Regions from separate parts of the Mesorhizobium sp. M1027 genome, predicted to be linked through region 1. Evidence: predicted binding sites of a transcription regulator. Region 1 holds the regulator's gene; the other holds the start of a gene.
What was found. Region 1 encodes LexA, which represses DNA repair genes until DNA is damaged. Its sites were predicted from a motif close to TGTTCNNNNTGTGTTCNG; they were not measured.
Positions count from the first base shown of each region.

Region 1 (5,789 bases):
GACCGCAGGGAGGCGATCGCGGCATTGGTTGAAAAGGCCGTGAAGGCTGGCGCGAACGTCATCGTCACGCTGGGCGGTGCCTCGGTCGGCGACCACGACTTCGTCCATGACGTGCTGACCGGGCAAGGCATGACGCTCGATTTCTGGAAGATCGCCATGCGACCGGGCAAGCCGCTGATGTTCGGGCGGCTGGGCGACATTCGCTGCATCGGCCTGCCCGGCAATCCCGTGGCGAGTCTGGTGTGTGCTCAGCTCTTCCTGAAGCCGCTGCTGGCCCGGCTCGGCGGCCGCGCCTTTCAGCAGGATATCCGTCGGGCAGGGCTCGGTGCTGCCATGCCGGCCAACGATCTCAGGCAAGATTATGTGCGGGCTGTTGTCATAGATGACGCCGGTACGCTCGTGGCGACGCCGTTCGGCATCCAGGACTCCTCGATGCTGAAAATGCTGTCCGATGCCAACGGGCTGATCGTTCGCGCGCCGTTCGCGCCTGCCGCGGCGGCGGGCTCCCCCTGCGACGTGCTGATGCTACGCTGAACCTGCCTCACTCCGAGATCAAGGTCCGGGTCAGCGGATGGTCTGGATCGGCCAAACCGTCGATGATGTTGAAATGATGCCGGTCAGGCTCGACGACCGAGCTGGTCGCGGTACCCAGGCCGATCCAGATGTTGGCCAGCAACGCGCTCTGACGCAGGAATTCGGCGCGCTCGCCGCCGCCGGCCCAGCAGGTCAGGCGGGCCTTGTCCATCGGGCGCAGCAGCACCGGGCTTTCGGCCTGCGCCTCGGCCTCATCGATCGCGATCGTCTTGTTCATGCCGGTGCGCATGATCGGGCGCAAATCATGCACCCCCGAGATCGACACCACGTGACGAACGCGCCGGACGACTTCGGGCGCCAGCGGCGTCGTCGCCGTAACCATCCGGCTAACAAGATGGCCGCCGGCCGAGTGCCCGGTCAGCATCAGCGGCCCTGGGACCATCGCCGCCGCCTTGCCGATCGCCGCGCCGACTTCCTTGACGATTCCGCCAATGCGTATCTGCGGACAGAGCGTGTAGGACGGCATCGCCACCGCATAGCCGCGATCAACAGGGCCAGCGGCAAGATGCGACCAGAAATTCTTGTCGAATTCCATCCAGTAGCCGCCATGAACGAACACCACGAGTCCCTTGGGCTTGATGGCCGGCAGGAAAAGATCGAGCCGGTTGCGTGGGTTGTCGCCATAGGCCATGTCGAGCCGCGCCCTGCCCTCGGTCGAAAGCACGTCGCGGAAAACCCGCGCGGACTCGATCCAGGCCGCCGGCCAGCGATCGCTGCCGGCTATGTTGGCGCCGTTGGCATAGGCGTTGTCCCAATCGGCAATGTGACGTTCGAACACCCTGCGCCCTCCCTGGCAATATGGCCTTGCAACCTAGCCGTGAGCATCGCGCGGCACGTCGTCGCCAGCCTCACGATTCCAGCTCTCGCATCAATCTCAAGTGACAGCTGCTTTGATGGCGAAGCGCGCATCCTTCCACGCACCGGTGCGCAGGATATCCTCAAGCACTTTGACGGCCTGCCAGACATCGGCATAGCCGACATAGAGCGGGGTGAAGCCGAAGCGCATGGTCGATGGCGCGCGAAAATCGCCGATCACGCCACGTTCGATCAGCGCGCGCATGACCTGGTAGCCATGCTCATGCATGAATGAAATCTGGCTGCCGCGTTTTTCCCCATCGCGCGTGCTTTCGAGCGTGAGCCCGTAAGTGCCGCACTTTGCCTCGACAAGCTCGATGAACAGATCCGCCAGCGCGATGCTCTTCTTGCGCACCGCCGTCATGTCGACATCGTTCCAGATGTCGAGCGCGCCCTTCAGCGTGCGCATCGACAGGACCGGCTGGGTGCCGCACAGAAACCGGCGGATGCCGGTGCCGGCCGCATAGCCTGGCTCGAAGGCGAAGGGCCGTGCATGGCCCCACCAGCCGGTGAGCGGCTGCTGGATGTCGGAAAGATGCCGCTCAGCCACATAGATGAAGGCAGGCGCGCCCGGGCCGCCATTCAGATATTTGTAGGTGCAGCCAACGGCAAAATCGGCGTTTGCCTTGTCGAGCTCGACTGGCATCGCGCCGGCGGTGTGGCAGAGATCCCAGACGATCATCGCCCCGGCTTCCTGAGCCCTGCGCGTCAGCGTCGGCATGTCGCGCAGTTCGCCCGACTTGTAGTTGACGTGGTTGACCAGCACCACCGCGGTGCGTTCGTCGATCAGCTCTTCGATGGTCGGCGCGTCGACCCCCGAGAGGCGCAGCAGCGCATCTTTTCGCGTCGAAACCACACCCTCAGCCATGTAGAGGTCTGTCGGAAAACTATCGCCCTCGGCGACGATGACCTGCCGCTCCGGTCGCATGGCCATGGCGGCGTGCAGCAGCTTGTAGATGTTGACCGACGTCGTATCGCAGACCACCGTCTGGCCGACCGCGGCACCGATCAGGCGCCCTAGCTGGTCGCCAAGTTCAAGCGGCATGTTGAACCAGCCGGCCGTGTTCCATGCGCGGATGAGATCATGCGACCATTCTTCGGTCGCGGCCTTGTACAATTCATCGAAAGCGGCACGTGAAGCAGCTCCTAGCGAATTGCCGTCGAGATAGATCACTCCTTGCGGCAAGACAAAGCGGTCGCGCATCGCGCCCAGCGGATCCGCGGCATCCATCGCCTTTACGGCCACGAGATCGGGAATTCCCGTCATGATTTGCCTGCTCCCCCAAAAAATCCAACGCAACGCCGGACACGCATCAACTGTTCTTCTGTTCTTCTATTACCTGGTTGCGCGTGCAAGGCTCCACCGGCGAGAAGCAGCCTGACCAGGCGGTGGAAACCTGGAGTTAGCCCGAGGTTGGCGTTTTGAGTTCGTTTCGTTCACGGCGCATTGACCAAACCGCACAGTCGATAGGGGTTCACTTCCGTGCCCTTTGCCGACCGACGGCCGATGCCAGTACCGCCTTCTAGGAGGCCAGAACGGCGCAAACGAAAGCAGAATCAAGGCGATGAGGCTCGCGGCGGCGAAAATACGGTACGCCGGTAGGGGACGTCGTTTGTTTCCCGAGCCTTAACGCATTCATTAAACTTTAAACAGTTGCGGAACACAACTGGAACAGATAGTGTCTGTTCTGGGTTTGTTTTCTGATTCTGTTGGGGGTCGCTATGCTGACACGCAAACAACACGAACTGCTTATGTTCATCCACGAAAGGTTGAAGGAAAGCGGTATCCCACCGTCCTTCGACGAGATGAAGGAAGCGCTCGACCTGGCTTCCAAATCCGGAATCCACCGACTGATTACGGCGCTGGAGGAGCGCGGCTTCATTCGCCGTTTGCCCAACCGGGCCCGTGCGCTGGAGGTACTACGCCTGCCTGACTCGATCGCCCCCGGCCTCAATGCGGCACGCAAGTTCTCGCCGAGTGTCATCCAGGGCAGTCTTGGGCAAGGTGCCCCTCGGCAGGGCAAGCCCACATCGTCGCGCGTCCCTGCAGCCGGCAATGACGACGATGTCGTCGCCGCCGTTTCGATCCCGGTAATGGGCCGCATCGCCGCTGGTGTGCCGATCGATGCTATCCAGCACCAGACGCATTCGATTTCGGTGCCGCCGGATATGATCATGGGCGGCGAGCATTATGCGCTCGAGGTCAAAGGCGATTCGATGATCGAGGCTGGCATTTTCGACGGCGACACGGTGATCATCCGCAACGCCGATACGGCGAGCCCCGGTGAGATCGTGGTGGCCTTGGTCGACGAGGAGGAAGCGACGCTGAAGCGGTTCCGCCGCAAGGGCGCCTCGATCGCCCTGGAGGCCGCCAATCCGGCCTACGAGACGCGCATCTTCGGACCAGACAGGGTCAAGGTGCAGGGCAAGCTCGTTGGGCTGATCCGCCGCTACTGAGTTGCGCCCTTGGTGCCGGCTTTTGGATTGTCGGCTCTGCGGTATGGCGGCAGGCCGCGCGCCGCGCGTGAAAATTTCCGCTGCACGTGCCAGGGCCGGTATGATTTTTCGACGGCGAAGCGGATTTCGGCGCGTGTTGCCGCTTGTGGATCGAAATAGACGGCCGCACTTCCCGCGCGCGCCAGTTGCCGTTTGGTGACGACGAGGACCAGCCGGTCGTAGTAGCAGGGATTATGGGCGGTGGCGTCGTCGATGACGATCAAGCTGGCGAAGGCGCAGGCTGGCCGTGCGGTATCGCGGTCCTTGGCTTGCGCAATGATCGCGCCGGATGGATGCCTGGCGAGGCAGAGACCGTCCGTGCAAATGAACGGCATGCCCGGCGGTAGGTCGGCCGGATCGGCAATGTCGAATTGCGGATCGTTCTTTCCAGGTGTTTCCGGCGCGACGATAGCCTCTGATGTGAGCGCGCGTTTCCAGTTGTCGATCGTGAACTCATTCGGGCGTGCCCGGTTGACGGCGAGCTCACCGCTGCCGATCGGCAGCGCGACCAGCCGTGCGTCCTCCGAGATCAATACGTCGGGTACGCGCGTCTGCGTTGTCGTTAGCAAGCCGGCGAGCGCAAAAGGAAGTGCCGCGAGCCGCAACCAGGTCGTCGCCATGCTGGCAATGACGAGGGCGATCGTCACCAAAAGGACAGATCTCAGCGAAATCAGTCCGACCGCATCGATCGGCGAGCGCTCGGAGATCCACCCGGACAGGGCGATCATCGCCGTCAGCCCTTTGCCCATCACGTATAGGAAAGGCCCATCCGCGCCGAACGGCATCGCCAGCGCACTGAGGACGGCGAAGGGCATGACGACCAGTGAGACGATGGGCATGATGGCCAGATTGGCGAACAGGCTGAGCGGCGCCACGCGCTGGAAATGCCATATGGCGAAAAGCGCCGTGGCGCTCCCTGCAATGATCGAGGTCATCGCCAGGCCGCCCATGCCCAGCAGGACCTTTCGCGTGGCGAGGCGTAGCGGCGACCGCCGCGGCGGCGGCGTGGTGGCCCTGCCGGCGCGGTAGTCGGACCAGCCGGCATAGGCGCCGACAAGGGCCGCCGTCGCGGCGAAGGACATCTGGAAGCTCGGACCGACCACCTCGTGCGGCGACACCACGATGACCGCGATGGCCGAGATCGCCAGGTTGCGCATGGTGAGCGCGGCCCGGTCGAACAGCACGGCGATAAGCATCACCGCCAGCATGATGAAGCTGCGTTCGGCCGCTACCACAATGCCGGAAAAGACGAGGTAGGCCGCAATCGAAAAAAGCGCGGCGGCTGCGGCATATTTCTTGACCGGCCGTCGCGATGAGAAGTCGGGAAACAGCGCAAAGGCGCCGCGTAGCAGCGCCATGATGGTGCCGGCGACCAACGCCATATGCAGCCCCGAGATGGAGATGATGTGGTAGATGCCTGTACGCCGCATCGCTTCGTTGATCTCCTCGGGAATGCCGGCGCGCACGCCAACGATCAGCGCAGCAGCAATCTCGCCCTCGGCGCCGCCGATGCGGCTGCGGATATGGTCGGCGATGGATTCGCGCGCGTCTTCGATCGCGGAAGAAAGCCGCGCGGCAAGCGGCATGCTGCCCGAAGCCACGACTTTCGGATTGCCGAGAAAGAAGCCGCTGCCGCCGATACCGGCGAAATAGCTGTCGAAGGAGAAATCATAGCTGTCGGGCCGCACCGGGCCGGTCGGCGGCAGCAGCCGCACATAGCCGGTGATCTCGGAACCAGCGGCCAGCTCAGCCGGTATCTTCATCGCCGAAATGCGGACCCGTTCCGGCATGTAGCGCAGCGTCGGCCTGGCGGTTGAGATCACATCGATTGTCAGTCTGATGCG
Region 1 covers NZ_JAMYMW010000001.1:727,334-733,122, reverse strand. The annotation lists gene NKH50_RS03495 (molybdopterin molybdotransferase MoeA) at 1-534, shown strand, start outside; gene NKH50_RS03490 (hormone-sensitive lipase) at 542-1,372, opposite strand; gene kynU (kynureninase) at 1,469-2,716, opposite strand; gene lexA (transcriptional repressor LexA) at 3,172-3,906, shown strand; gene NKH50_RS03475 (ComEC/Rec2 family competence protein) at 3,900-5,789, opposite strand, start outside.

Region 2 (5,789 bases), 200 kb from region 1:
CCAGTTAACGAACATGGTGAACCGTTCGTAAACCATTTGTGCCTACGGTCGCGACAGGGGCCAGAAGCGTTCTGGCAAAGGGCGTAAGCAGGCGACATGGTCGTTTCGCATTTCCTGAAATGGATCCACACGGCGAAGGTGTCGGAGCGCGTTGCAGCGGCAAGCGCACTTGCTCGCGCCTATGTCGATTCGGACCTGCCTTTCGAGGACCGCTGCGCTGCGGAGGCGGCGCTGACATTGCTGCTCGATGACGCATCGTCGAAGGTGCGACTGGCGATCGCCGACGCGCTTTCCATGAGCCATCATGCGCCGCCGCAGATCGTCAGCGCGCTGGCCTCGGACCAGCCGGAAGTCGCAGCCCTGGTGCTGGCGCGGTCGCCACTGCTTACTGATGCCGACCTGATTGATCGGGTTGCCGGCGGCCAGAAAGCGACGCAGAAGGTGATCGCCGACCGGCCGCGGGTGTCGATGTCGGTTGCGGCGGCGATCGCCGAGATCGGCGAGCCGGAGGCCTGCACCACGTTGCTCGCCAACAGCGGCGCCGACATCGCATCGATCAGCTTTCGGCGCATGGCCGAGCGGCACGGCCATCTGCCTCTGGTGCGCGAGGCGCTGATTGCCGACGCGCGCCTGCCCGCCGATTGTCGGCATTTGCTGCTGGTCAAAGTAGGCGAGACGCTCAAGGGTTCGCCGCTGGTGCTGGCGCTGATGGGCGCCGCAAGAGCCGAGCGCGTCACGCGCGATGCCTGCGTCAAAGCTTCCGTGACATTGATCGAAGGCACGCGTGCCGAGGAACATACAGCGCTTGTCGAACATCTGCGTCTGCGCGGTGACCTGACCGCAAGCTTCGTCATCCGCACCATCGCGCACGGCAAGGTCGATTTCTTTGGTTCGGCCCTGGTCGCGCTCAGCCAGCAATCCGAACAACGGGTGAGAGCACTGCTGGCCGGCGGCCATGACGTGGCGCTGCAGGCACTGTTTCGCAGCGCCGGGCTTGCCGCCGCCACCCACGCCATCATCCTGCGCGCGCTGAAGGTCTGGCGCGAGGTCGCCAATGGCAAACGCCTCGCCGGCGTCCAGGAAGTCAGCTGGTTGATGCTGAAGGAATTGGGCGGGCAGTCCGCCGCGGGCGATCTCGCCGGGCTGATCAAGTCGATCCATCTCGACGCGTTGCGCGAGAACGCGCGCGGGCACGCGCTGGCGATCGCGGCTGCCTAAAGCAATTCCAGGAAAACTGTGAAACGGTTTTCCGTCCGGAATTGCTTCAGAACAAAAGAAAGAGCGGTTCGGCGTTTCCGTGAACGCTGAACCGTTCCAGGCCTCGTCCTTCGCGAAAATATCCGGATCGCAACAACCGCCGTCTGTGGCTCACCTGGCAGAAGACGCTCAGATATCCAGCACTTCCGTCTCGGCGAATTCCGCGCGTTCCTGGATGAAGCGGAAACGGGCCTCGGGCTTGGTGCCCATCAGTGCGTCGACAGCATCCTTGGTCGCCGCCTCGGCGTCGATCACATCGACCCTGAGCAGCGTGCGCTTTCTCGGGTCCATGGTGGTTTCCTTGAGCTGGGCGGCCATCATTTCGCCCAGCCCCTTGAAGCGGCCGATTTCGACCTTACCGCGCCCGGTGAATTCGGTGCGCAGGAGTTCGTCCTTATGCGCGTCGTTGCGGGCATAGCCGACCTTGCCGCCTTGGCGGATCGAGTAAAGCGGCGGCACCGCCAGGTAGAGATGGCCGCCGCGGACCAGGCTTGGCATCTCCTGGTAGAAAAAGGTGATCAGCAGCGAGGCGATATGGGCGCCGTCGACGTCGGCATCGGTCATGATGATGACCCGGTCGTAACGCAGGTCCTCGTCGCGATATTTCGAGCGCGTGCCGCAGCCCAAGGCCTGGATCAGGTCGGATATCTGCTGGTTGCCAGCAAGCTTGTCGCTGCCGGCACTGGCGACGTTGAGGATCTTGCCGCGCAGCGGCAGCACCGCCTGGCTGGCGCGGTCGCGCGCCTGCTTTGCCGAACCGCCGGCCGAATCGCCCTCGACGATGAAGAGCTCAGCGCCGGCGGCGGCATTCTGCGTGCAGTCGGCGAGCTTGCCGGGCAGGCGCAGCTTGCGCACCGCACTCTTGCGCGACACTTCCTTTTCCTGGCGGCGGCGCACCCGTTCGTCGGCGCGCGCGATCACCCATTCGAGCAGTTTCGAGGCCTCCTGCGGATTGTCCGCCAGCCAGTGGTCGAACGGGTCGCGGATGGCGGTTTCGACGATGCGGATCGCCTCGATCGTCGCCAGCCTGTCCTTGGTCTGGCCGACGAATTCCGGTTCGCGGATGAACACCGACAGCATGCCCGCCGCCGAGATCATCACATCCTCGGAAGTGACGATCGAGGCGCGCTTGTTGCCGACCAGATCGGCGTAGGCGCGCAAGCCGCGCGTCAGCACGTTGCGGAAGCCGGCCTCATGCGTGCCGCCTTCGGCGGTCGGAATGGTGTTGCAATAGGAATTGATAAAACCGTCGCCGCCGAACCAGGTCACGGCCCATTCGAGCGAGCCGTGACCGCCCTGCTTCTCGCTCTTGCCGGCGAACATTTCACGGGTCACCTGGAATTCGTCGCCGAGCGAGGCTTTCAGATAGTCCTTGAGGCCGCCCGGAAAATGGAATTCTGCCTTGGCCGGCGTCGTGTCCTTTTCCTTGATCAGCGAGGGATCGCAGGTCCAGCGGATTTCGACGCCGCCGAACAGATAGGCCTTTGACCGCGCCATGCGGTAGAGCCGCGCCGGCTCGAAAGCAGCACCCTTGCCGAAAATCTGCTCGTCTGGATGGAAGCGGATCTTCGTGCCGCGCCGGTTATGCACGTCGCCGAGCTGCTCAAGGCCGGTCACCGGAACGCCTCGTGAGAAGCGCTGGCGATAGAGCTTGCGCCCAATCGCGACCTCGACCTCGAGATGGTCGGACAGCGCGTTGACGACGGAAACGCCGACACCGTGCAGGCCGCCGGACGTCTCGTAAACCTTACTGTCGAACTTGCCGCCTGAATGCAGCGTCGTCATGATGAGTTCGAGCGCCGGCTTCTTGAATTTCGGGTGCGGATCGACCGGAATGCCGCGGCCGTTGTCGGTGACTGACAGGTATCCGTCGGCGGAAAGCTCGACATCGATGAAGGTCGCATGGCCGGCGACCGCCTCGTCCATCGAATTGTCGATGACCTCGGCGAACAGATGGTGCATCGCCTTGTCGTCGGTGCCGCCAATGTACATGCCCGGGCGGCGGCGCACCGGCTCCAGCCCCTCCAGCACCTCGATGTCGGCGGCACTGTAACTCTCGCTGGCGTCGCGGGGCGCCGGCCGCTTCGCCGCCTGCACCAGCGGATCGGCCGGGCGCGCGGCGGCGCGAGCAGGCTGAGGCTGCTTGTCCAATTTGGCGAAAAGATCGTTGTTGTCGTCCATGCCGGTCCTGGATTCCGATGCTGCGAATCACCACCCGATACTGCCACGCTTTTCGCGGGCAGGCGACGGAGGTTCCTGTTACGTTCGAGGATAGAGCCTCTTACTGCAAAACCATTCGACAGCCAAGCGGCGGAAATGGGGTCGAAGCTTGGAGCATCGACGCTTTGTAAACCTTGTCCGAAGGTTACGCCGGAAGACTGGCTGAAAAAACGGTATTTGCGGACTGTCGCTGACCTAGAATGCAGCGGAACGCTCACGAGGCTGTCGCTTACGCATGTTGGATTACAGTTCGCTCCTGCTCGCGGCGGCGCTGTCGGGCACGTGCCTTAGCATCACAATGTTTGCGATCTGGTTCACCGCGCCACAGGCACGCTTTGTGCTGACGGTGGCGTGCGGCATTCTCGTGCTCGTCGCACATGTGGTGCTGTTCTGGCATTACACCAGGGATCCAAGCGCCTGGCTCTGCCAGATCGTGCTTGCGCTTCTCAGCCTCGGTTTCCTGATTATCTGCCTGTCGGCCATGCAATATCTCGGCATAGGCGATTACAGGCGCGCCATCTTGCCGACCTTGGTTGCGACGGCTGTTTGCGCGGGCGCGACGTATCTCGGGTTTGATGGTGTCGGCTTCATCGTCACCTACGCGACGGTAACGGCGCTGCTCTCGCTCATCGGGGTGATGTTCTGGATTGAGGGTGGTCACGATCGCCGGATATTGCTGGTCGTCTCGTTCCTGAGCGGCGTCTGTGCGCTGTCGTTCGGACTTTGCGGCGCGGTCCTGCTGGTCAAGGGGCAATGGGTGCTGGGTGTTGCGCCCGACAATTGGGCCGAGCGGGTGAATTCCGTCGTAGCCGTCGCCTGCATGACCGGGCTCGGCGCATTGACGCTCTCCCTGCACCATTTGCAGGCGCAGATCGAATTGAAGGCCGAGACGATGACCGATCCATTGACCGGGCTGATGAACCGGCGGGCGTTGACGGCACTCTACGGCGAGCGGGTCTTCGGCCCGTTCATGTCCGTCGCCATGTTCGACCTCGACCATTTCAAGAGAACGAACGACGTTTTCGGTCATCCGGTCGGCGACCAGGTTCTGCGCCGCTTTGCCGCTGTCATCAGGAAATACGCCAGGACCGGCGTCGACGCGTTCCGGTTGGGCGGCGAGGAGTTCGTGCTCGTCATGTCGCGGATGACGGAAGAGAAGGCCTATGACATTGCGAGCAAGATCAGCGTCGCCTTCGGCACAGAAGTCGTGGCCACACAACTTGGTCCGTTGCGAAGCACAGTCAGCGGCGGCATCGGCTTTGGCGGAACAAACGGCACCGGTCTCGACGATGTGCTGGCCGAAGCCGACGCAGCACTCTATGCGGCAAAGCGCGCCGGGCGAAATCGCGTCGTCGTTCGGGACCGGGCGAGCAAGGCCGACGGGCCGGCCTTGCGTTCTGCCTGATTGGGGTTTCTATCTTCTTGTTAGACCCATGATCTTGTCGGAAAACCGGATTCCACTTTTCGGAATCATGATCTATTCCGCCGCACCCAGATATTCCGACAGCGGCGGGCAGGAGCAGACAAGGTTGCGGTCGCCGGCGACATTGTCGATGCGTGACACCGGCGGCCAGTATTTTGCTGCCGTATCGGCATCGCCGGCGGGGTAGGCCGCCTCCAGACGCGAATAGGGATGTGTCCACTGGCCGGCCAATGCCTCGGCGGCGGTGTGCGGAGCGTTGACCAGAGGATTGTCGGCCAACGGCCATTCGCCCTTCGCCACCTTGGCTGCCTCGCCGGCTATGGCGATCATCGCTTCGCAGAAACGATCCAACTCGCGCTTGGGCTCGGATTCGGTCGGCTCCACCATCAGCGTGCCAGCGACCGGGAACGACATGGTCGGCGCGTGGAAGCCATAGTCGATCAGCCGCTTGGCGATATCGTCGACGCTGATGCCGGCGCTGTCCTTGAGCACGCGGGTGTCGAGGATGCATTCATGCGCGACGCGTCCGTTGCGCCCCTTGTAAAGCAGGGGGAAATGCTCGCCAAGCCGCGTCGACACATAGTTGGCGGAGATGATCGCCGTCTCGGTCGCCTGCTTCAGGCCGGAAGCGCCCATCATGCGAATATACATCCAGGTGATCGGCAGGATCGAGGCGCTGCCGAACGGTGCCGCCGCCACGGCATGGACCGAGCCTTCGGTGACGTGGCCGGGCAGATGCGGCTTCAGATGCGCCTTGACGCCGATCGGGCCGACGCCGGGGCCGCCGCCGCCATGCGGGATGCAGAAGGTCTTGTGCAGGTTCATGTGGCAGACGTCGGCGCCGATATCGCCGGGACGGGCGAGGCCGACCAGCGCATTGAGGTTGGCG
Region 2 covers NZ_JAMYMW010000001.1:524,957-530,745, forward strand. The annotation lists gene NKH50_RS02520 (DUF2336 domain-containing protein) at 97-1,218, shown strand; gene parE (DNA topoisomerase IV subunit B) at 1,387-3,438, opposite strand; gene NKH50_RS02530 (GGDEF domain-containing protein) at 3,713-4,882, shown strand; gene gcvP (aminomethyl-transferring glycine dehydrogenase) at 4,955-5,789, opposite strand, start outside.
Region 2: the regulator LexA is predicted to act here: its motif matches at 3,509-3,526, upstream of parE (DNA topoisomerase IV subunit B).